One region of the Ectothiorhodospira variabilis genome, then DNA from elsewhere that is predicted to be linked to it. Evidence: predicted binding sites of a transcription regulator. Region 1 holds the regulator's gene; each other region holds the start of a gene.
The links. Region 1 encodes sigma-54, which starts transcription at its own class of promoters, with help from an activator protein. Its sites were predicted from a motif close to TGGCANGNTNCNTGCTT; they were not measured.
Positions count from the first base shown of each region.

Region 1 (7,275 bases):
AGCATGCCCATACGCCGCCGCAGGCGGTAAAGCTCCCGCAGGGAAAGCCGATGCACGTCCTGCCCTTCCACGAGCACCTGCCCCCGGTCGGGCTTGAGCTGGCCGCCGATCAGCCGCAGCAGGGTGGTCTTGCCCGTGCCGCTGGGACCCATGATGGCCGTCACCTGCCCCCGGGGGATGGTGATATCCAGCCCATCAAAGATCTTGCGGTCACCGCGGGCAAAATGCACATCGCGGATCTCGATCCAGGGGGTTTTATCGGGGATGGGGGAAATAGGGACGTTCCTTGGCAGGGTAATGATCGTCGAATATCAATCGAGCCGCGATCATGATCTGTCGGAGCGCCGGGGCTGTCAAGTGAACCCCAGCAAGCCGGCCAGGGTGACGGTTTGCCCCATGACGGCGGGCGGGGCATCCAGGAACAACACGCCCGAGCGGCCTTGCGAGCACCGAGCGAACGCCTCCAGATGGTCACGCAGGACACGCGGGTGCGCCCCTGATGGCAGGACCACCCGCCCCACCGGCCCGCAAGGCGCCTGCGTGTCCGGCCCCGTCCACAAGCGGGCATGTGTCGCCGGGGCACTGGCCGAGTAACAAGGCAGGCCATCCGGCCACGGGCCCATGGCCGCGGTGCCTCCTCCCCCCTCCATGGGCACGCGCGTGGCCTCGGGCACCACGAGGCCCGCCAATTGGGGCCCCAGGGTCTCCCGCAGGCGTCCCAGGTGCTCCACATCCACTCCCCCGGGGTCCGCCAGTTCCAGATAAAACCGGAAGTCCTCCCGCACCTCGCCGAGCCAGCCCCGCCAATCCGACACCTCTGTGCCTTGCCAGCGCTGTGCAGGCACGAGGACCGCAGAGAACTCGTTGGCGTAAAAGCACAGACGCCAGGACGCCGGCATGTCCTGGGGGTAGAATTGCGCCACCCACGCCGGGTGCTCCCAGTCACGGGCACCCAGCGTGAGGTGGAAAGACTTGCCTTGTCCCATTGTTTAATCCGCTCCCGCCTTGAGGTAGTGTTTCGCCGATGAAGCTCAATCCCGACAAGACTTTGGACATGGCCCGGGCCGTCCTGGAGAACGAGGCTCAGGGTATCCGCGATCTCATCCCCCGCCTGGATGAACGCTTTGTCCGTGCCTGCGAGTACATGCTGGCCTGCACCGGGCGTGTGGTGGTCACCGGCATGGGAAAATCCGGCCATGTGGGCGGCAAGATCGCCGCCACCCTGGCCAGCACCGGCACCCCGGCCTTCTTCGTCCATCCGGGCGAGGCCAGCCACGGCGATCTGGGCATGATCACCACCGGGGATACGGCGCTGGCCCTGTCCAATTCCGGGGAGACCGATGAACTCCTCACCATCCTGCCATTGATCCGCCGCCTGGGCGTCCCCCTGATCGCCCTGACCGGCAATCCGCGTTCCACGCTGGCCCGGGAGGCCAACGTGCACCTGGATGTGAGCGTCGCCGCGGAGGCCTGCCCCCTGGGCCTGGCCCCCACCTCCAGCACCACCGCCACCCTGGCCATGGGTGATGCACTGGCTGTGGCCATGCTGGAGGCCCGGGGCTTCACCGCCGATGACTTTGCCCGCTCCCACCCCGGTGGTCGCCTGGGGCGGCGCCTGCTGCTGCATGTGGGGGATATCATGCACACGGGTGAACGCATACCCCTGGTGCGGGCCGATGCCCCACTGACCGACGCCCTCATGGAGATCACCCGCCAGGGCCTGGGAATGACCGCGGTGGTGGACGAGCACCGCAACCTGATCGGCGTGTATACCGACGGCGACCTGCGCCGCACCCTGGACCGAGGCATCGACATCCGTGGCACGTGCATCGGTGATGTCATGACCCGCCAGTGCAAGACGGTGCAGTCGGGCATGCTGGCAGCCGAGGCCCTCAAGGTGATGGAGGACCACAAGATCAGCGCCCTGCCGGTGGTGGACGTGGGCCAGCACCTGGTGGGAGCCCTGAACATGCATGACCTGCTGCGCGCCGGCGTGGTCTGAAGTGGTACGACGGCCCCGTGGTATCCTTGCCCCATGAATGATACGCCAAGACAACGTGCCCGCGACGTGCGCTTCCTCATCCTTGACGTGGACGGCGTGCTCACCGATGGCAACCTCTACCTGGGGGACGATGGCCAGCAGTACAAGGCCTTCAACAGCCGTGATGGTCATGGCATCCGCATGCTGGCCGACAGCGGCGTTCAGATCGGCATCCTCACCGGGCGACGCTCTCAGGTGGTGGAACACCGCTGCCGTGACCTGGGCATCCAGCACATCGTCCAGGGCCGTCGCGACAAGCTGGATGCCCTGGGTGGATTGCTGGAGGCGGCTGGTGTGGGTATCGAACATGCTGCCTACATGGGGGACGACGTGGTGGATCTGCCCGTGATGCGTCGCGTCGTCATGGCCATTGCCGTGGCCGATGCCCACCCCCTGGTGCGCGAGCATGCCCACTACATCACCCGGACAGGCGGCGGCCGTGGAGCGGTGCGTGAGGCCTGCGAGTTCATACTGGAGGCCCAGGACAACCTGCAGGCCGCCCTGGCCCCCTACCTGGAATGAGTCGCCGCCTTTCAGGACTGCTGCTGATCCTGGCACTCACCCTGGTGGCCGTGGTCGGCTTCTGGCTCGCCGAGAATGCCCAGGAACGACGCGTCGTGCCGACCACCCAGATAGATCCCGAGGCCAATCAGTTCTTTGCCGAGGATTTCGTGGTCTGGAGCATGGACGAGTCCGGCAACCTCAAGTACCGGCTCTCCGGCGCCCGACTGGAGCAGCGCCAGGCGGACCGTTCCAGTCATGTGGAGGCCCCGGTGCTGATCATGGAACACCCCCCTGCTCCCGACTGGACCCTGCGTTCCGAACACGGCTGGATTTCACCCGCCGGCGACGAAGTGCAACTGCTGGGCAACGTGCGTCTGGACCGCCCCGAGGCCCCTGATCACCCCCCCATCACCATCACCAGCCGGGATGTCACGGTGTGGACCCTGCCCCGCCAGGCACAAACCGATGCACTGGCCCGCATGGTGAGCACTCATCGGGAGGCGGAGGGAGTGGGCATGACTTTGGATCTGACCCGGGATACCCTGGAACTTGAGAGTCAGGTGAGAGGCACCTATGTTCCGCACTGACATCCCCACGAGTCCGTTTGTGGCGGGGCTGCTATTGGCCGTTTTGCTGTCATGTATGCCTGTTGCACAGGGCCAGCACGACCCCGACCTGCCCATCCGCATCGAGGCGGATCGCGCCAGCCTGGACGATCAGCGGGGGGTGAGTATTTACCGGGGCAACGTCACCATCACCCAGGGCGATACCGTCATCACGGGCGACGAGGTGACGGTGCATGCCCCCCAGCGGCAACTCCAGCGCATGGTCTCAGAAGGGCGCCTGGCCACCCTGACCACACGGGATGAATCCAACCGTGAGGTTCGCGCCGAGGCACGACGCATGGAGTTCTTTCCGGATGGACCGCGGGTGGTGCTCACCGGCGAGGCCCGGGTATGGCAGGGGGATGACGAATTCCGCGGCAGCAGCATCGTCTATAACCTGGAGGCCGCCACCCTTGAAGCCAGCACCGGCGACACAGGCCGGGTGGAGGCCATCTTCGCACCCCGGGATCGTTCTCGCTCCCGGCCGGAGGACGGCGACACCCCATGAGCCGCCTGGAGACCGACAAGCTGGTCAAGCGTTACCGGGCAGTCAAACCCGTGGACGGCGCCTCCATCCACATCAACAGCGGTGAGGTGGTGGGCCTGCTGGGCCCCAATGGCGCCGGCAAGACCACCTGCTTCTACATGATCGTGGGCCTGGTACCCTGCGACGAAGGCCAGATCCGTCTGGATGGCCGCGACATCACCCGACTGCCGATGCACGCGAGGGCCCGCATGGGCGTGGGCTATCTGCCCCAGGAGCCCTCGGTATTCCGCAAGCTCTCCGTGGCAGACAACATCATGGCCGTGCTGGAGGTCCGCCGCGACCTCAACAAGGCCCAGCGCCTGGAGAAGATGGAATCCCTGCTGGAGGAGTTCCAGATCCAGCACATCCGCGACAACGCCGGGGTCAGTCTCTCCGGTGGCGAACGACGGCGCGTGGAGATCGCCCGTGCCCTGGCCACCGAACCGGCCTTCATCCTTCTGGACGAACCCTTCGCCGGCGTGGACCCCATCTCGGTGATCGAGATCCAGCGGATCATCACCCATCTCACGTCACGGAACATCGGCGTACTGATCACCGACCACAACGTGCGCGAGACCCTGGGCATCTGCAACCGGGCCTACATCCTCAGTGGCGGGCACATCATCAGCCAGGGCGCGCCGGAAGACGTACTGGCCGACCCGCAGGTCCGCCGCGTCTATCTGGGGGAGAACTTCCGCCTGTGAAGCCAAGCCCCCCCGTTCAGCATGCGGTTTTCGGGACATGGGTCCCATTTTTGCTGGCACACCGTATAATCTCCCCTGAAAGCATCATTTACGCCGGGGGCCTGCCCCCGCCTTCATCATCAGGCATCAAAGACCCGGGCCCCGGCCCGATGGCGCACATCGTGCTATGTTGAAACCGTCCGTCCAGCTCCGGCTGGGTCAAAACCTGACCATGACCCCCCAGCTGCAGCAGGCCATTCGCCTGCTGCAGCTCTCGACGCTGGAATTGCAGGCCCAGATCCAGGAGACCCTGGAAACCAACCCCATGCTCGAGGCCGTGGAGGGCACGGAGGCCGATCAGGAGACCGCCAGCGAGGAGCCTCGCGAGCAGGAGCAGGCCGAAACCTCCGAGGCAGCAGAAGCAGCGGAGGCCGCCGCCGAGACGGAAGGCAACGCCGACGGCAGTCAGGAGCAGATCCCCGACGAATTACCGGTGGACAGCAACTGGGACGACATCTACGATGTGCCCCCTTCCAGCGCCGGACAGTCGGACCACGACGGGCGAGACCTTTTCGAGAACCAGACCGGCCCCTCGGAAAGCCTGCATGAACACCTCATGTGGCAAGTGCACCTGTCGTCCATGAGTGAGCGTGACCGGGCCATTGCCTTGACCATCATCGATTCCATTAACGAAGACGGCTATCTGGCCGAACCCATCGAGCAGATCCATGCAACCCTGGCCACGGACCGGGAAATGGACCTGGAACTGGATGAGGTGGAAGCCGTACTGAACATGGTTCAGCACCTGGACCCGGTGGGCGTGGGCGCACGTGACCTGGCCGAGTGCCTGACCCTGCAACTGGCTCAGTTCCCGGAGGACACCCCCTGGCTGGCCGAGGCCCGCGCCCTGGCCCGCGAACACCTGGATGCCCTGGGTGCGCGTGACTACAAGGGCGTGCAGCGGCGCCTGGGGCTGGATGATGGCGAGTTGCAGCAGGTGATCGCCCTGATCCAGACACTGAACCCGCGCCCGGGCGGGCTCATCAGCAGCAGTTCGCCCGAATACATCATCCCTGATGTGTTCGTGCGCAAGCGCGAAGGCCGCTGGCAGGTGGAGCTCAACCCGGAAATCGCGCCGCGCTTGCGGGTGAACCCCCTGTATGCCAGTTTCGTGCGCCGCGCCGATTCCAGCCAGGACAACACCTACATGCGCAACAGCCTCCAGGAGGCACGCTGGTTCATCAAGAGCCTGCAAAGCCGCAACGAAACGCTGCTGCGGGTGGGCACAGCCATCGTGGAGCACCAGCGTGCCTTCCTGGAATACGGTGACGAGGCCATGAAACCCCTGGTGCTGCGCGATATCGCCGAGCAACTAGAGATGCATGAGTCCACCATCTCCCGGGTGACCACCCAAAAATTCATGCATACCCCCCGGGGCATCTACGAATTCAAGTATTTCTTTTCCAGCCACGTGGGCACGGCCGACGGCGGTGAGTGTTCAGCCACCGCGATACGCGCCATGATCCGCAAGCTGGTTGCCGAGGAGCCCCAGGGCAAACCCATGAGTGACAGCAAGATCGCCCAGGTCCTGGTGGATCGCGGCATTCATGTGGCACGACGCACGGTCGCCAAGTACCGTGAGGCCATGTCCATTCCGCCATCCAACGAACGCAAGCGGCTCGTTTGAAGCAAACCCACGCAGCCGTCCTGATCATTACCCATCCCTATCCATTCCCAAGGAGTCATCTCATGCAGATCAACCTCACCGGTCATCACGTCGACCTGACCGACGCTCTGCGCAACTACGTCAACGAGAAGTTCGAGCGCCTGGAGCGGCATTTTGACAACGTCATCGACGTGCATGTGATCCTGACCGTGGAGAAGCTGCAGCAAAAGGCCGAGAGCAACCTGTTGCTCAGCGGTAACAGCATCCATGCCGAGGCCACGCATACGGACATGTACGCCGCCATCGACGCCCTGGTGGACAAACTGGATCGCCAGGTGGTGAAGCACAAGGAGAAGCTCAAGGACCACCACCGGGCGGAAGGCTCCCACCGCAACCACATCGAGTGAGCGTTTCATGAACATCGGTGATCTTCTCGCCCCTGAGCGGGTGCACTGCCAGACGGACGTGAGCAGCAAGAAACGTGCGCTGGAGATGCTGGGCGAGATGCTCTCCAATCATCTACCCAAGCTCACCCAGGGCGAGATCTTCGACAGCCTGCTGGCCCGGGAGCGCCTGGGCAGCACGGGCCTGGGGCATGGCGTGGCCATCCCCCACGGTCGACTGGCCGGCGCCAGCGAGGCCTGTGCCGCGCTGCTCAAGCTGGAAAAGGGCGTCGACTACGATGCCCCCGACAGTGAGCCGGTGGACATCCTGTTCGCGCTGGTGGTGCCGGCAGACTGCACGGACGAGCATCTCCAGATCCTCGCGTTGCTGGCAAGGATGTTCTCCGATCCGGAGACGCTGGCCCGGCTGCGCAGCACCTCCGGTCCTTCGGACCTGCTGACTCTGGTGCGGGAATGGGACACCGAAGCCCCGGGATGAGCCCATGACCGACTCGCTCACCGTCAGCAACATCATGGAGGTCATGGAGGAGCGCCTGGGCCTCACCTGGGTGGCGGGTACTCAGGGGGGTGGCCGGAGCATATCGCACCGGTCCACCCCCCATGGCAGTCCGTCCCTGGTGGGTCACCTGAACATCATCCACCCCAACCAGATCCAGGTACTGGGGAATGATGAGATGCGCTACCTGTGGTCGCTGCGCAAGAACTCCCAGCGAGACATTCTGGAGCAATTGTGCAGCGGCGCCTCCTCCATGCTGATCGTGACCGATAACCTGGAGCCCCTCCCGGAGCTGCGCACCCTGTCGGAGCGCCAGTCGGTGCCGCTGCTGCGCACCGCCCTGCCCAGCC
Region 1 covers NZ_JAJNAO010000002.1:183,222-190,496, forward strand. The annotation lists gene LPW30_RS03470 (ATP-binding cassette domain-containing protein) at 1-299, opposite strand, end outside; gene LPW30_RS03475 (DUF72 domain-containing protein) at 354-986, opposite strand; gene LPW30_RS03480 (KpsF/GutQ family sugar-phosphate isomerase) at 1,025-2,002, shown strand; gene kdsC (3-deoxy-manno-octulosonate-8-phosphatase KdsC) at 2,036-2,563, shown strand; gene lptC (LPS export ABC transporter periplasmic protein LptC) at 2,560-3,132, shown strand; gene lptA (lipopolysaccharide transport periplasmic protein LptA) at 3,188-3,658, shown strand; gene lptB (LPS export ABC transporter ATP-binding protein) at 3,655-4,380, shown strand; gene LPW30_RS03505 (RNA polymerase factor sigma-54) at 4,547-6,046, shown strand; gene hpf (ribosome hibernation-promoting factor, HPF/YfiA family) at 6,109-6,432, shown strand; gene LPW30_RS03515 (PTS sugar transporter subunit IIA) at 6,440-6,907, shown strand; gene hprK (HPr(Ser) kinase/phosphatase) at 6,912-7,275, shown strand, end outside.

Region 2 (7,275 bases), on a different contig from region 1:
TCTACCCCTCAATGTCGTGGCAACCGAAGGCAATGATGACCCAGACCTCCAACAAAAACCCTGAGCAGATCCTGGTCGTGGAGGACGATGCCTCCCATCGTGAGCTGGTGGTGGAAGAGCTCAAGGATGCCGGCCTGGATGTGTTCGCCGTGGGCGATGCGGAGGCGGCCCGGGCGCATCTGGAAAGCGGGCATATCTCGCTGGTCCTCAGTGACCTGCGCCTGCCCGGGAACGATGGCCAGGACTTGCTCATACAGTCCCGTCGCCTGCCCATGCCGCCGTCGTTCATCATGCTCACCGCGTTTGGCACCATTGCCCAGGCGGTTGAGGCCCTCAAGCAGGGAGCCGACGATTTTCTCACCAAGCCGGTGGATCTGGATCATCTGGTCATCTCCGTGCGCCGTGCCCTGCGCACCCGCCGATTACAGGCCGAAGTGGCCCGCTACCGCGAGCTGCTGGAGGCGGATGATTTCCATGGCCTGATCGGCAGCAGCCCGGCCATGCAGGCCCTGTACGAAAATGTGCGTCGACTGGCACGTGCCTCCGGACCGGTGCTGGTCACCGGGGAGTCGGGCACCGGCAAGGAACTTGTGGCCCGGGCCATTCACGCCGAGAGTGATCGCGCCGGTGGCCCCTTCGTGGCCATCAACTGCGCGGGCATACCCGGCGAACTCATGGAAAGCGAGCTCTTTGGCCATGCCGCCGGGGCCTTCAGCGGGGCGCAGCAGGCGCGCCGAGGCCTCTTCGCCGAAGCCCATGGCGGCACCCTGTTGCTGGACGAGATCGGCGAGATGCCCATGGCCATGCAGGCAAAGCTGCTGCGCCTGCTTCAGGATGGTCGTGTGCGTCCGGTGGGCAGTAATCAGGAAAAGGAAGCCAATGTGCGCGTCGTGGCGGCCACCAACCGTGATCTTGGGCCCATGATTGCCGAGAATTGTTTCCGCGAGGACCTGTTTTATCGCCTGGAAACCTTCCGCCTGCATGTGCCGCCGCTGCGCGAACGGGGTGATGACATCGAACGCCTGGCGGCGCGTTTCCTGGCCCGTTTCGGAGCGGCCATGGATCGTCCTGTGGAAGGCATCACCCCCGAGGCCATGCGCGCTCTGCGCAGCTACTCATTCCCCGGCAACGTGCGGGAATTGACCAACCTCATCGAGCGGGCGGTCACCTTCTGTCGTGGCACCGAGATCCAGTTGGCGGATCTCCCTGAGCGGCTTGATGCTGCACGCACCGAATCAGGTGCCGGCGCCGCGGCCACCCAATTGTGGTCGGAGGAGGACACCCACATGCCTACCCTTCAGGAGATCGAGGATCGCTACATCCGTTGGGTGCTCGAACGCCTGGATGGCAACAAGCGCCAGGCGGCCAAGGTGCTGGGGATCGGCCGCCGCACCCTTTACCGAAGGCTGGGAGATGGCGCCCAGGATGACGAGGCGGACATGGACGCTCAGGCATCCCAGCGCACGTAGCATGGTGGCGCATGTGCCATCCTGATCCACCCTCAGCGGGGGGGCATGGCAGTGCCGTAAGAGAATTTCGTTGGAGTGAAGGGCTACGGTCTCGGCATGGCCGTCCTGGCACGGAATCTGCTTATACAAGACGTAACACTAATTCCACCAGGAGAAACCGCATGAAACATCATCCCCTTCGCACCCTTTCCCTCACCGTGGCCATCGCCGGCCTCTTGGGCGTGGGTGGCCACGCCGTGGCCCAGCAGCAGGGTGATTTCCAGGGCCAGCAGCAACAGCCCCCGGGCATGGACCAGCAGCAGGCTCCCCAAGTGGATCCCCAAACCCTGGATCGCTTCGTGGATGCCTTTGTGGCCGTACAGCATATCCGCGATGACTTTGCCGAGCAGCTCCAGGATGTAACGGACGAGGCCGAGGCCCAGGCCCTGCAGCAGGAGGCCCAGGAGGAAATGATCAACGCCGTGCAGCAGGAAGGCATGAGTGTGGATGAGTACAATCAGGTGGCCATGTCGTTGCAGAACGACCCGGCCATGCTCCAGCAGGTCCAGGAGATGGCCGCCGAGCGGATGTAATCCTGGCTGCGGTCTACCTGCTCCAGGCCGGCCGGCTCATGCCGGCGGCCTGGCTTCCCCTTAAAGTTCGTTCTGAATCCGCTTGTAGCCCTGCACGAGGCCCACGTTCGTCTGTGCTACATCCTCCGAGAAGCTTGAAGCATCCGCCGTGACCGACTCGATGGTTTCCAGGTCGGTGTCCGAGTGGATATTGCTGGTGGAAGGGACGTAGAAGGATTCCGGTATGTGGCAGTCTTCCACCACCGAGTTATGGCGAATGACCGACCCTGCCCCCACCGAACAGTTGAACAGCACTGTATTGAAGCCGATAAAGACCTGGCTCCCCACCTTGCAGGGGCCATGAATGATGGAGCGGTGAGCAATGGAGGTCTTCTCGCCGATCTCCACACGGGCACCGGACTTGGAGTGGATCACCACGCCGTCCTGGATGTTCGAATTGTCGCCGATGATGATGGGCTCCAGTTCACCCTGAGCATCGAGTTCATCGGCCCGGATCACGGCATAGGGCCCAATGAAGACATGCTCCCCCACCACCACCTTGCCGCAGAGGATCGCTGTGGGGTCCACGAATGCGGACTCAGCCACTTTGGGAAGATGGCCTGTGGGATTCTTGCGTATCAAGCGTGTGTCCTCGCGTCAGTATGAAAAGGCTCGCCATGCTGCCACCGTTGAGGGGGCAAGGCAATTGCCCCACCGCCAGCCTGGATATCATCCGGGTGTGTGGCGGCGGCTGATGTGGTACGGCGTGATCTCGGAGTCATCCAGCGTGTCGTCACCCTCCTCCACCTTGAGCGATGCGCGGATACCCGCTTCCATCCGCGGATACTGCAGGTCCACCCCGAGATCCACCAGGCTCCGCCCTGCGACGACGACCCGTGACTCCCGAAGGAAGGACATCATGCCAGGACTGAGCACCTTTTCCGCCTCTGCCATGCTGACGCAGGGGGGGCGCGGGAGGTCTGCGGCATCAGCCACGGCATAGACGAAATCCGTCATGGAACGATGGTCACTGTCCCCCACGTTGTAGGTCTGCCCTTCCGGGCCATGATCCAGGGCGGCCGCGCACAGGGTGGCCAGATCATCGGCATGAATGCGATTGCCAGGGCCGGATTCTTCGGGGCAGATGACCGGCTCCCCCGCCCTGATGCGAGCCAGTGGAAGCCGGAAGGGGCCGTAGATCCCCGGGGCCCTGAGCACCACTACCGGGATGCGCGCCTCGGCCATGAGTTGGCTCAGGCGCTTTTCTGCATCCAGCCGGCGATGCCCGCGATCGGTCATGGGTGAGGGTTCAGTGAGGTCGTCCACCTGGGCTCCACCCTGGTCCCCATAAACCCCGGTAGTGCTGATGTAGACGATCTTCTCGGGTGGCTGGCGGCGACATGATTCGGTGAATCTGGCGGTTCTTGGATCCACCCGCCCTTCGTTGGGGGGCGGCGCGCTGTGCAGTACCAGGCAACCGGCCATGGGGAGTTCGTCCAGGCCTTCACCGGTATCCAGATCGGCCTGGAAGGTCTCGAAACCCATGGCCTTGAGGGCCTCTACCCGCTCGGTGCTCCGGGCCACGGCGATGACCCGGCGCCCCTCGCGAGCCATGCGGTGTCCAACGCGCTCCCCCACATAGCCGCAGCCCATGATCAGTACCGGTTTCATCATCGTTCTCCTGATTGACTGGCTTTGCGTGACTATACCGTTTAGGGGAAGGCCCTGTCCGGGCTGAGGGGCCAGGTTTTACCCAAAAAAAAGCCATCCGCCTGGGCGGATGGCCTTTCATTCATCTGGATCAAGCCTTGGCTGTGTCCAGCGCCTTCAAGGGGCCGACGCGGCCCTGTGCGGACCGTGCCGGAAGTCCCTGCCTGAGATCAGGCGCTGGAGAGTCGGGGCTGGCCCATCTTGCCGCGGCGACGACCGGGCAGTGGCTTGCCCGCTTCGGGCTTGGGTGCCACGGGCACCACCGGCTCGGAGAGGCTGCCGTCGACTGCCACTTGCAGGCCCTTGCGGTAGGCATCCTGAGCCAGCTTTTCTTCACCCACCTGATCCAGGATCTCGCCCAGCTCACGGTAAGCTTCGGGCGTGGGCTTGGCATTCACGCTGGATTCCAGGTAGCCGCGGGCCTTGCCCCAGGCCTTGCCCTTCTTGCACAGACGACCCAGGGTGAGCAGCAGCACCGGATCGCGACGATGCTCACGCAGCCAGCCTTCCGCCACACTGATGGCACGGTTGGTGTCGTTGACGTTGAGCTGACCATACAGCTCCACGAGACGCTCATTCCACTTCTGCTTCAGGCTGCTGCGCAATACCACTTCGGCACGATCCGGCTCATTGAGGTTGATCAGCGCACGGGCATAGGGCTCCACCAGTTCATTGCGGCTGCGGGAGGTCTTGGGCAGGCTGACCCAGGTACCTTCCAGCTTGCCCAGGTCACCGGCAGAGGCCAGCTCGGCTGCCCGTGCAGAGAACGCTTCGGCTTCCAGTTCGTTCAGGGCCTCGTTGTCCAGGGCCCTGGCCTTGCGCAACTCCGGCAGCACGTTCAGCAGGGAGGCGCTGTCGCCGGTCTCCCGGTAGAGCCGAGCCCGCAGACGCAGCAACTGGGGATGACCGGGGGCCACATCATTCATGTGACGCAGGGTGCTGGTGGCAGGACCGGTCTCACCGTGGTCCAGCTGCAGCTCGGCCTGGGTGAGGCCAACCGACACTTCGGCACCGGCTTCAGCCTGGGAGGCCTGACGCAGATACTCATCGCGACGGTCATAGGCGCCCTGGGCCTGGGCGGCACGGGCCGCGGACAGGTAGTTCAGGGTGGGGGAATCACCACGGCGCGCCGACTGCACCAGCAGCTTTTCGGCCTTGTGCCAGCGACCTTCGGTCATCTCTGCCATGCCCAGGGCCAGGCCCTTCTGGCAGGCCAGGGCCTTCTTCTGCTTGCGGCGGGCACTCATGTTGCCGGGGAGACCGAACAGGCCCACCAGGAAGCGGATGACGCCATAGAGCACCAGCAGCGCGACGACCATGGCCACAATGTAGAAGGCCATGCTGGTTTCAACGCTCATGTCACCATAGGCGAAGAGCACGTATCCCGGCTCTTCCATGAACAACAGGGTCGCGATCGCCGATGCGATCAATACGAGAAAGATGACGATAAGAGATTTCATTGATTAACCCTCCAGCTTAGCCAGCAGCTCAGCCGACTTGCCGATTTCAGGCTGCTCGGGGCGCAGATCACGTTTTTCCAGGTCTTCCAGACGCTTCATCAAAGGAGCGACCGGCTCGGACGCGAAGTACTCCGCCAGCAGGGAGCGGGCACTCTGGAGGTTTTCGCGATATTCGGCTTCGTTGTTGCGCAGCGCCGCCAGGCGGGCGGATTCGATGCGCAGCGCCAGCACCTGACGCATGAACAGTTCGGCATCCGCATCAGGCATGGAACGCACGGCCTGATCGTGACGGCGCACCGTCACCTGCTGGTTCAACTCGGAGACCACCTGATAGTAGGCACGCTCCCACCAGGGGGAGTCACCGTTGGGAGCCTCACCGTTGACCAGCGAGAGACGACCACCGGATTCGGTTTCCGGCTTCTGCAGCGGCATGGGCTTGAGTTCTTCGGTGATCTTGTCCAGTTCAGCAACGATTTCCTGAACGTTGGTACCCTCAAAGCCTTCCAGGGCAGCGATCTCCTCGGCGATGGCGTCGCGTACGTCGCTGTATTTGGGATCGCCCATGGCCTGCAGCATGTTGTCGGCCGATCTCAGTGCCGCAATGGCACCCTTGGCGTCGCTCATGAGGTTGATGCGGTGATCGGCGATTCCCAGGAGGTAGGCCACCTCGGCGGTTTGCCATTCGCGATGCGGACGCTCGGATTCGTCCTGAATGGCCCCCAGGCCTTCTTCCAGGGTCTGCAGACGACGCTGCTGACGCTCCTCAATGCTGGCCAGTTCGGTGCGGGCCTCTTCCAGGGCCTTCTCCAGCTCGGCGCGCACATCACCCTCCAGTTCGCTGACCTGGGTCTCCATGCGGCTGATGGTTTCGGGCAGTGCCTGGGTACGTTCCTCGATCTCGGCCAGCTCGCGCAGGGCGCTGCTCAGGCGGTCGTTGGCCTCGTTGGCCATCTCCATCGCCTTGTTGGCATTCGAGGAGGCATTCATGCCGATGCCCAGGGCCAGCACCACGGCAACACCACCAACGATCAGCGGCAGCTTGCTGTTGCGGCCGTTGCTGTCACCGCCGGAAGGAGGCGGCGGCGTACGGCCTGCGCCACCTCCACCCTGACCGGGGGCCGGGCTGGCCGGCTTGGCGGCACCGGGGCTACCCGCGGTCGTCTTCGCGGCAGCGCCCTTTACGGGTTCGGATTTGTCGGACCCGCTCTTTGTCGAGTCGGCTTTCGAAGTTTCAGGTTTGTTGTCCACGGGTTTTGATGCCTCGGGCTTTGGGGTTTGGGTTTTGTCTGCCCCGGCCTGGTCCGCAGGCTTGGTGCCGACCTGGCCGGAAAGTGCGTCCTTGTCCTTGGAATCGGCGTTATACGCCACTGTATCCGTCTTGGCCGCGGCGCTCAGGGAGTTGCCGGAGGCCTTGCCACGGCTCCTTGTTCTCGTCTTGGCAGCCGGGGTGCCCGCCCCGGTCGCCGTTGGCTTGGCGCCGCCTTTGGCCTTTGGATTCGATCTTTGTCTACTCATGAGTTTGCTTCCTCTTTTCAGCCCATTTCTGCACGGCCTCCAGCATGGCCTCGTCGCTGGGGTCTGCGGCCACGACTGGGGTCTGTTTGAAGCCCATCTCCCGGGCCGTGTCCAGCATGCGTTCGCAGCCCACCACGAGCGGTGTGCCGCGCAGCCAGAACTGCCCCACCTTGCCTACCATTTCGTAGAGGTTGCGCAGCCCCTCGCTGCTGGTGATCGCAATCACATGGATGTCCCCACGGGACCACTGTCGCAGCACCCGGTCGGTATCCGCATCCGGCAGGCCGCGACGATAGGACTCCACGAAGGTCACCCTTGCCCCCCGAGCAGTGAGTGTAGCACCTAGCAGTTCCCGACCCCCGTCGCCCCGGAAGATCACCACTTCCCGTCCCTGCATGTCCTGCAATTCAGGTTGTTCCAGCAGGGCCTCACTGTCAAAGCGGCTGGGCGGGCAGATGTCCACCTGATAACCGAGCCGCTCCAGGGCCTGGGCCGATTTGCGGCCCACGGTGGCCAGTTTCAGCCCCGAAGGCATCTGCCTTCTTCCATGGATCCGGTTGAGGGTCCGGT
Region 2 covers NZ_JAJNAO010000001.1:301,882-309,156, forward strand. The annotation lists gene LPW30_RS01345 (ATP-binding protein) at 1-64, shown strand, start outside; gene LPW30_RS01350 (sigma-54-dependent transcriptional regulator) at 36-1,469, shown strand; gene LPW30_RS01355 (DUF4168 domain-containing protein) at 1,631-2,041, shown strand; gene LPW30_RS01360 (LbetaH domain-containing protein) at 2,102-2,662, opposite strand; gene LPW30_RS01365 (NAD-dependent epimerase/dehydratase family protein) at 2,750-3,691, opposite strand; gene LPW30_RS01370 (heme biosynthesis HemY N-terminal domain-containing protein) at 3,901-5,190, opposite strand; gene LPW30_RS01375 (uroporphyrinogen-III C-methyltransferase) at 5,194-6,705, opposite strand; gene LPW30_RS01380 (uroporphyrinogen-III synthase) at 6,698-7,275, opposite strand, start outside.
Region 2: LPW30_RS01355 (DUF4168 domain-containing protein) is a predicted target of sigma-54. The motif match lies at 1,576-1,592, and genes of this name have one in related genera.

Region 3 (7,275 bases), on a different contig from region 1:
ATGGGGCGCTGCCTCTGACAACGTTGCTGGAGCCGGCCATCCGTCTGGCCCGGGAAGGGTTCCCGGTGGACCCGGTCTATGAGCGGTTGACCTCCTTCCGGCGCGACACCTTGCGAGCGTGGCCGGCGTCGGCAGCGGTCTTTCTGGATGATGGCGAGGTGCCGGAAGAGGGCTTCGTGATCCATCAGCCGGACCTGGCCCTCACCCTGGAGCGACTGGCGGATTCGGGGCGTGATGGGTTCTACCGGGGGCCCGTGGCCGAGCGGCTCGTCGAGGCCGTGAGCGAGGCCGGGGGGATCTGGACCCAGGAGGATCTGGCAAGCTATCAGGTGGTGGAGCGCGAGCCGATCAGCTTCGATTACCGGGGCATGCGGGTGGTGTCGGCGCCGCCGCCGTCCTCGGGTGGCATCGCCCTGGCCCAGGCCATGCAAATGATGGAACGCTTCGATCTTGAGGCCATGGACGAGGCGGATCGGTTGCATCACGGGGTGGAGGCGATGCGCCTGGCCTATCACGATCGGGCCCGGTATCTGGGGGATGTCGACTTTGTGGAGGTGCCGGTGGAGCGTCTCATCGATCCGCGCTACGCGGCCGGGCTGGCCGCCACGGTGCACCCGGGCCGGGCCCGGCCCAGCGAGCAGTTGCCGGGGCCGGCGGGCCTGCGGGGTGGGGAGGATACCACCCATTTCTCCATCATTGATGCGCAGGGCAACCGGGTGTCGGCCACCCTGTCGCTGAACTATCCCTTTGGCTCAGGGTTCATGCCTGCCGGGACGGGGGTGGTCCTGAACAACCACATGGATGATTTCACGGCCGCACCGGGTACACCCAATGCCTATGGCCTGATCCAGTCGTCGGCCAATCGCATCGAGCCGGGCAAGCGCATGCTGTCGAGCATGTCGCCCACCTTTCTGGAGATGGATGATCGGGTGGCTGCGCTGGGTACGCCGGGCGGCAGTCGGATCATCACCATGGTGCTGTTGTCGGCCCTGGATTTTCATGCCGGTGGTGGTGCCGATCGCCTGGTGTCGTCGCCCCGTCATCACCATCAGTACCTGCCGGACTACATCGAATATGAACCGGATGCCTTCAGTGATGAGCTCAAGGCGCAACTGGAAGCGTATGGGCATGTACTGGAGGCCCGGTCTCGACCCTGGGGCAATCTGCAGGCGGTGGTTGTGGAGACGGATGGCCGTTTCGAGGCGGCGGCAGATCCCCGGGGTGTGGGCACCCACTCAGCAGCAGGCCTCCTCCACCCAGGTGAGTAGGGCCTGGGCATCGTCGTCGCCACACTCCTCGAACAGTTCGCGGATCTGATTGATGTTGGCGTGGATCAGGAACAGGTCGTCGGGCTTGGGGCCGGATTTGGGATTGCGCTTGCCCAGGAAGTAGTCCCAGAAGGGGGATTTCTGGTCGGGGTCGGCGGTGTATTCCTCGATCAGGTTCATGACCAGTTTGGCGTTGCCGTCACAGTCCAGGTCCTTGAAGCTGATGTAGCGGGCGTTGGCGGCGTCGGGGTGGAGGTTGGGGCGGGTCACGAAGGGGCTCCTTGAGTCGGTGTTGTGCCGAATCTTTAGCAAGGAGCGGGCCAGGAGGCCGTGGTTTTCAAGTGCTTGTTTTTTTTATGGATATATTTAAGGGTAGGGGGTGGGTTGCTGAGGATTGTGGGAAAGCTGACAAGGAGGGGAGGGCGCTCGGGCCCTCCCCCTCATACACCTCACAACCGCCGAATCTTCTCCAGCTGCCCTTCCAGTTCCCGCAGGCTGGCGCTCATCTCCGCCACCCGGGTGCGTTCCTTCTCCACCACCTCGGCGGGGGCGCGGTCCACGAAGCTGGGGTTTTCCAGTCGACCCCGGCACTGGGTGAGGTTCTTCTGCACCTTGGCCACTTCCTTTTCAAGTCGGGCGATCTCTGCCTCCTTGTCGATCAGGCCGGCCAGGGGGATGAGCAGGTGCATCTCTCCCACCAAGGCCATGGCCGACTCCGGGGGCTCCTCGCCGTGCAGCCACTGCACCGACTCGGGCTTGCCCAGGAATTCGATGAAGGCGCGGCTGGACTGGAAGCGGGTCTGATCCTCCGGTTGCCAGTTGTGCAGCAGCACGGGCAGGGGCTTGCCGGGGCTGATGTCCATTTCGGCGCGGATGCGGCGCATGCCCAGGATGAAGTTCTTCACCCACTCGATTTCCTTGTCCGCCTGGGCGTCCCGTGCACTCTCGTCCACCTGGGGGTAGGGCTGGTGCATGATGGTGGCACCCTCGCGACCGGCCAGCGGGGCCACCTGACGCCAGATGGCCTCGGTGATGAAGGGCATGATGGGGTGCATCAGCCGCAGCAGGGTCTCCAGTACCTGGACCAGGGTCTGGCGGGTGCCGCGGCGGGCGGCCTCGCTGCTGTCCTCGCCGGTGAGCACCGGCTTGCACAGCTCCAGATACCAGTCGCAGTAGTCGTGCCAGGTGAATTCATACAGGGCACGGGCGGCCAGGTCGAAACGGTATTCACCCAGTTGGCGATGCACCTCGGCAATGGTGACCTGCAGGCGGGAGGTGATCCAGCGGTCGGCCAGGGAGAGCTCCACCTGGCCGCCGTTCACGCCGGTGTCCTGCCCCTCGGTGTTCATGAGCACATAGCGGGCCGCGTTCCACAGCTTGTTGCAGAAGTTGCGGTAGCCCTCGATGCGGCCCAGATCGAACTTGATGTCCCGACCGCTGGAGGCCAGGGCCGCCAGGGTGAAGCGCAGGGCGTCGGTGCCGAAGGCGGGGATGCCATCGGGGAACTGCTTTTTCGTGGCCTTGGCGATGCGCTTTTCCATCTGCGGCTGCATCAGGCCCTGGGTGCGCTTGGCCAGCAGGTCATCCAGGGTGATGCCGTCGATCAGGTCGATGGGGTCGAGCACGTTGCCCTTGGACTTGGACATCTTCTGGCCTTCGGCGTCCCGGATCAGGCCGGTGACATACACCTCCCGGAAGGGCACATCGTCCATGAACTTCAGGCCCATCATGATCATGCGGGCCACCCAGAAGAAGATGATGTCAAAGCCGGTCACCAGCACCGAGGTGGGGTAGAAGGTCTTGAGCTCGGGGGTCTTTTCCGGCCAGCCCAGGGTGGAGAAGGGCCACAGGGCCGAGCTGAACCAGGTGTCCAGCACGTCGGGATCGCGGGTGAGGGTCACATCCGAGCCCAGGCCGTACTTGCTGCGGGCCTCTTCCTCGCTGCGGGCCACGTAGATGTTGCCGGCATCGTCGTACCAGGCGGGGATGCGATGGCCCCACCAGATCTGCCGGGAGATGCACCAGTCCTCGATGTTGCGCATCCATTCGAAGTAGGTCTTGTTCCAGTTTTCCGGCACGAAGCGGATGCGGCCATCCTCCACCGCCTGGATGGCCGGCTCGGCCAGCGGGCCCGCCTTCACGTACCACTGGTCGGTGAGGAAGGGTTCGATGACGGCGCCGCTGCGATCGCCCCGGGGCACCATCAGCTTGTGGTCATCGATGCGCTCCATCAGGCCCTGGGCGTCCAGATCCTGGATCACCCGCTCACGGGCCTCGAAGCGGTCCAGGCCCCGATAGGCCTCGGGGGCCTCGTCGTTGATCTTCGCGTCGATGGTGAAGATGTTGATCATGGGCAGGTCGTGCCGGGTGCCCACGGCATAGTCATTGAAGTCGTGGGCGGGGGTGATCTTCACGCAGCCGGAGCCGAATTCCGGGTCCACGTAGTCATCGGCGATCACCGGGATGCGCCGGCCGGTGAGCGGCAGTTCCACTTCCTTGCCGATCAGGTGCCGGTAGCGCTCGTCCTCCGGGTTAACCGCCACGGCGGTGTCGCCCAGCATGGTCTCGGGTCGGGTGGTGGCCACCACCAGATGGCCGGAGCCGTCGGCCAGGGGGTAGCGCATGTGCCAGAGCTTGCCCTGTTCTTCCTCGGAGAGCACTTCCAGGTCGGAGACGGCGGTGTGCAGGACCGGGTCCCAGTTCACCAGGCGCTTGCCCCGGTAGATCAGGCCCTCGTCGAACAGTTGCACGAAGACTTCCGTCACCGCCTCGGAGAGGCCGTCGTCCATGGTGAAGCGTTCCCGGCTCCAGTCGATGGAGGTGCCCAGGCGACGCATCTGCTGCTGGATCTGGTGGCCGGAGTGCTCGCGCCACTGCCACACCTTGTCCAGGAAGGCGTCGCGGCCCAGGTCGTGACGGGACTGCCCGTCCCGGGCCAGTTGCCGTTCCACCACCATCTGGGTGGCGATGCCGGCGTGGTCGGTGCCGCCCTGCCACAGGGTGTTGTCGCCGCACATCCGGTGGTAGCGGATGAGGGTGTCCATCAGCGTGTCCTGAAAGGCGTGCCCCATGTGCAGGGTGCCGGTCACGTTGGGTGGCGGCAGCATGATGCAGTAGGGGTCCCCCTCGCCACTGGCGGCGAACCAGCCATGGGTTTCCCATTCCTGGTAGACGGTTTGTTCGATGGCGCGGGGGTCGTAGGTCTTTTCCATGGGGCCTGTATCGGATGCGGGGCGAAAGTGACGGATTATATTAATCTTTTTTTGGGGTGCCGGTCACCTGCCCAAGGGGTGGTGATGCAGGTCGCAGCCCTGCTCCCGGTAGTGCCGGAACCGCGTCCGGCCGCTGTCGCGGATGGCGGGGTCCTCGTTGACCACCTCGGCCACGCGCTCGAAGCGCTCGAAGTGCTCAGGCACTTCGGCCGCCAGATTCACCAGCACCTGGGCCGTCTCAGGGGGGTTGGGGCCGATGCTCACGGGCACGCGGACATCATCCGGGTTGATGCCGTGGGGGATGAAGGCATCGTCCTTGAAGGTCCACAGCAGGTCGTCCAGTGCCCGGGCCTCGTTTTGCGAGCGGGTGTGGATATGCACCCGATGCCCAAGGCCGAAGGCCTTGTGCACCAGGCGGCAGACGGTGGTGAGGCGCTGCTGGGCGTGGGTGCCCTTGAGGAGGTAGAAGTCGACCCGGGTCATGCCTCCTTCACCCGGTTGAACAGGAACTGCATCACCAGGGGCACCGGCCGACCCGTCGACCCCTTTTCCTTGCCACTCTTCCAGGCCACCCCGGCGATATCCAGGTGGGCCCACTTGTACTTCTTGGTGAAACGCGACAGGAAGCAGGCGGCGGTGATGGTGCCTGCCGGGCGGCCGCCGATGTTGGCCATGTCGGCAAAATTGCTGTTGAGCTGCTCCTGGTATTCATCCCAGAGGGGCAGCTCCCAGGCGCGGTCCAGGGTCTGGCGGCTGGCGGTGAGCAGGTCGTTGGTGAGGGAAGCGCTGTTGCCCAATACAGCAGTGGCCTGGTGGCCCAGGGCGATGATGCAGGCGCCGGTGAGGGTGGCCATGTCCACCACCACCTCGGGATCGAAACGCTCCACGTAGGTCAGGGCATCGCAGAGCACCAGGCGGCCCTCGGCGTCCGTGTTGAGGACTTCCACGGTCTGGCCCGACATGGTGGTGATGATGTCGCCGGGCTTGGTGGCGCGGCCATCGGGCATGTTCTCGGCGGCGGCGATCACACCGATCACGTTCATGGGCAGCTTGAGCTCGGCGCAGGCCTTCATGGCTCCCATGACGGCCGCGGCGCCGCCCATGTCGTATTTCATCTCGTCCATGGCCTCGCCGGGCTTGAGGGAGATGCCGCCCGTGTCGAAAGTGATGCCCTTGCCCACCAGGACCACGGGCTTGTCATTCTTCTTGCCGCCCCGGTAGTCCATGACGATCAGCCGGGCCGGCTGCTCGGAGCCCCGGGAGACGGACAGCAGGGCGCCCATGCCTTCCTTCTCCATGGCCTCCTCGTCCAGGATGTCCACCTTGAGGTCCTTGTAGGCCTTTTTCAGGCCCTTGGCCTGGTCGGCCAGATACACCGGTGTGCACACATTGCCCGGGCGGTTGCCCAGGTCCCGGGTGAACTGCATGCCGATGGCGGTGGCGGTGGCCCGTTTCAGGATCTGTCCGGCGGTGTCCAGCTCCCCTTCGGCCTCCACGTTGAGCACCATCTCCTTGAGGGCTGTCCGGTCCTTTTTCTTGTTGCTCTTGAGCTCGTCAAAGCGGTAGAGGGCGTCTTCCACCACCAGCACGCTCTGGAAGATCTTCCAGGGCAGGTCGCGGCCCTTGACGGGCACATCGGTGAGGAAATTGTGGGCGGTGGCCGCGCCGCTTTGCTTGAGGGCAGCGATCATGTGGGAGGTGAGCTTGCGGAAGGAGGCTTCGCTCAGGTCCCGCTCCTTGCCGCAGCCCACCAGCAGGATGCGCTCGGCCAGATCGCCCGGCACATGATGCAGCCAGAGGGTCTGGCCCAGTTCGCCATCCATGTCGCCGCGCTTGAGCAGGGCGCTGATGGCGCCATCGGTGGCCTGATCCAGGGCCTTGGCGGCGGTGGACAGCTTGCGACGCTCGAATACACCCGCAACGATGCAGGGGCTGCGCTGTTCCTGGGGTTGACCGCTTGCGACTGAGAATTCCATGCCATTCCTCGAAATAGACTGGGAAAGCCCGATGATGCAGCAATCCGGGCCCTGGGTCACTGGGGTAGGGGGCGGGTGGTTGGCCTACCCGATGCCGGGGCTAGTAGTATAGGGAATCTTCTTCCACCGTTAACGCACCCCGTGCCGGGGTGATTCGAGATGCCGTTGAAGGTCCTGGACCGTTACCTGATCCGCGAGATGCTGCTCACGCAGATGGCGGTGATCCTGGTGCTGCTGCTGATCATCCTGGGCGGCATGCTGGCACGCCTGCTGGGGGAGGTGGCCGAGGGGCGCATTCCCGCCGATGTGTTGCCGGTGATCCTGGCACTGGGGTCTTTCCGGGCCCTGATCCTGTTGTTGCCGGTATCGCTGTTCCTGGCGGTGATGCTCACCCTGGGGCGGTTGTACAAGGACAGCGAGATGGCGGCGCTCAAGGCCTGCGGTGTGGGTTACGGGCGCCTGTTCGTCACCGTGATGGCGATCACCCTGCCGCTGAGCGCGTTGCTGGCGGTGCTGTCGTTGTATGTGGGGCCCTGGACCACCCTGCAGGTGGACGAGATCCGCGCCGAGACCGCGCAGCGTTCGGATCTCATGGGCATCACCCCCGGGCGCTTCCTGCAGGCTGGCAGCGTGGGTGGCACGGTCTTCTTCGTGGAGTCGTTTTCCGATGATCGTGAGGTGATGCACAACGTCTTCATCCAGCGGCGCCAGGGCGAGGACACTGAGGTGGTGGTGGCCCGCAGTGCCGAGCAGCAGGTCGATCCCGGTAGTGGCCAGCGCTTTCTGGTGCTGCGTGATGGCCATCGTTACGAGGGCAGC
Region 3 covers NZ_JAJNAO010000004.1:151,208-158,482, reverse strand. The annotation lists gene ggt (gamma-glutamyltransferase) at 1-1,268, shown strand, start outside; gene cowN (N(2)-fixation sustaining protein CowN) at 1,236-1,538, opposite strand; gene LPW30_RS07090 (valine--tRNA ligase) at 1,718-4,480, opposite strand; gene LPW30_RS07085 (DNA polymerase III subunit chi) at 4,544-4,963, opposite strand; gene LPW30_RS07080 (leucyl aminopeptidase) at 4,960-6,456, opposite strand; gene lptF (LPS export ABC transporter permease LptF) at 6,616-7,275, shown strand, end outside.
Region 3: cowN (N(2)-fixation sustaining protein CowN) is a predicted target of sigma-54. The motif match lies at 1,575-1,591, and genes of this name have one in related genera.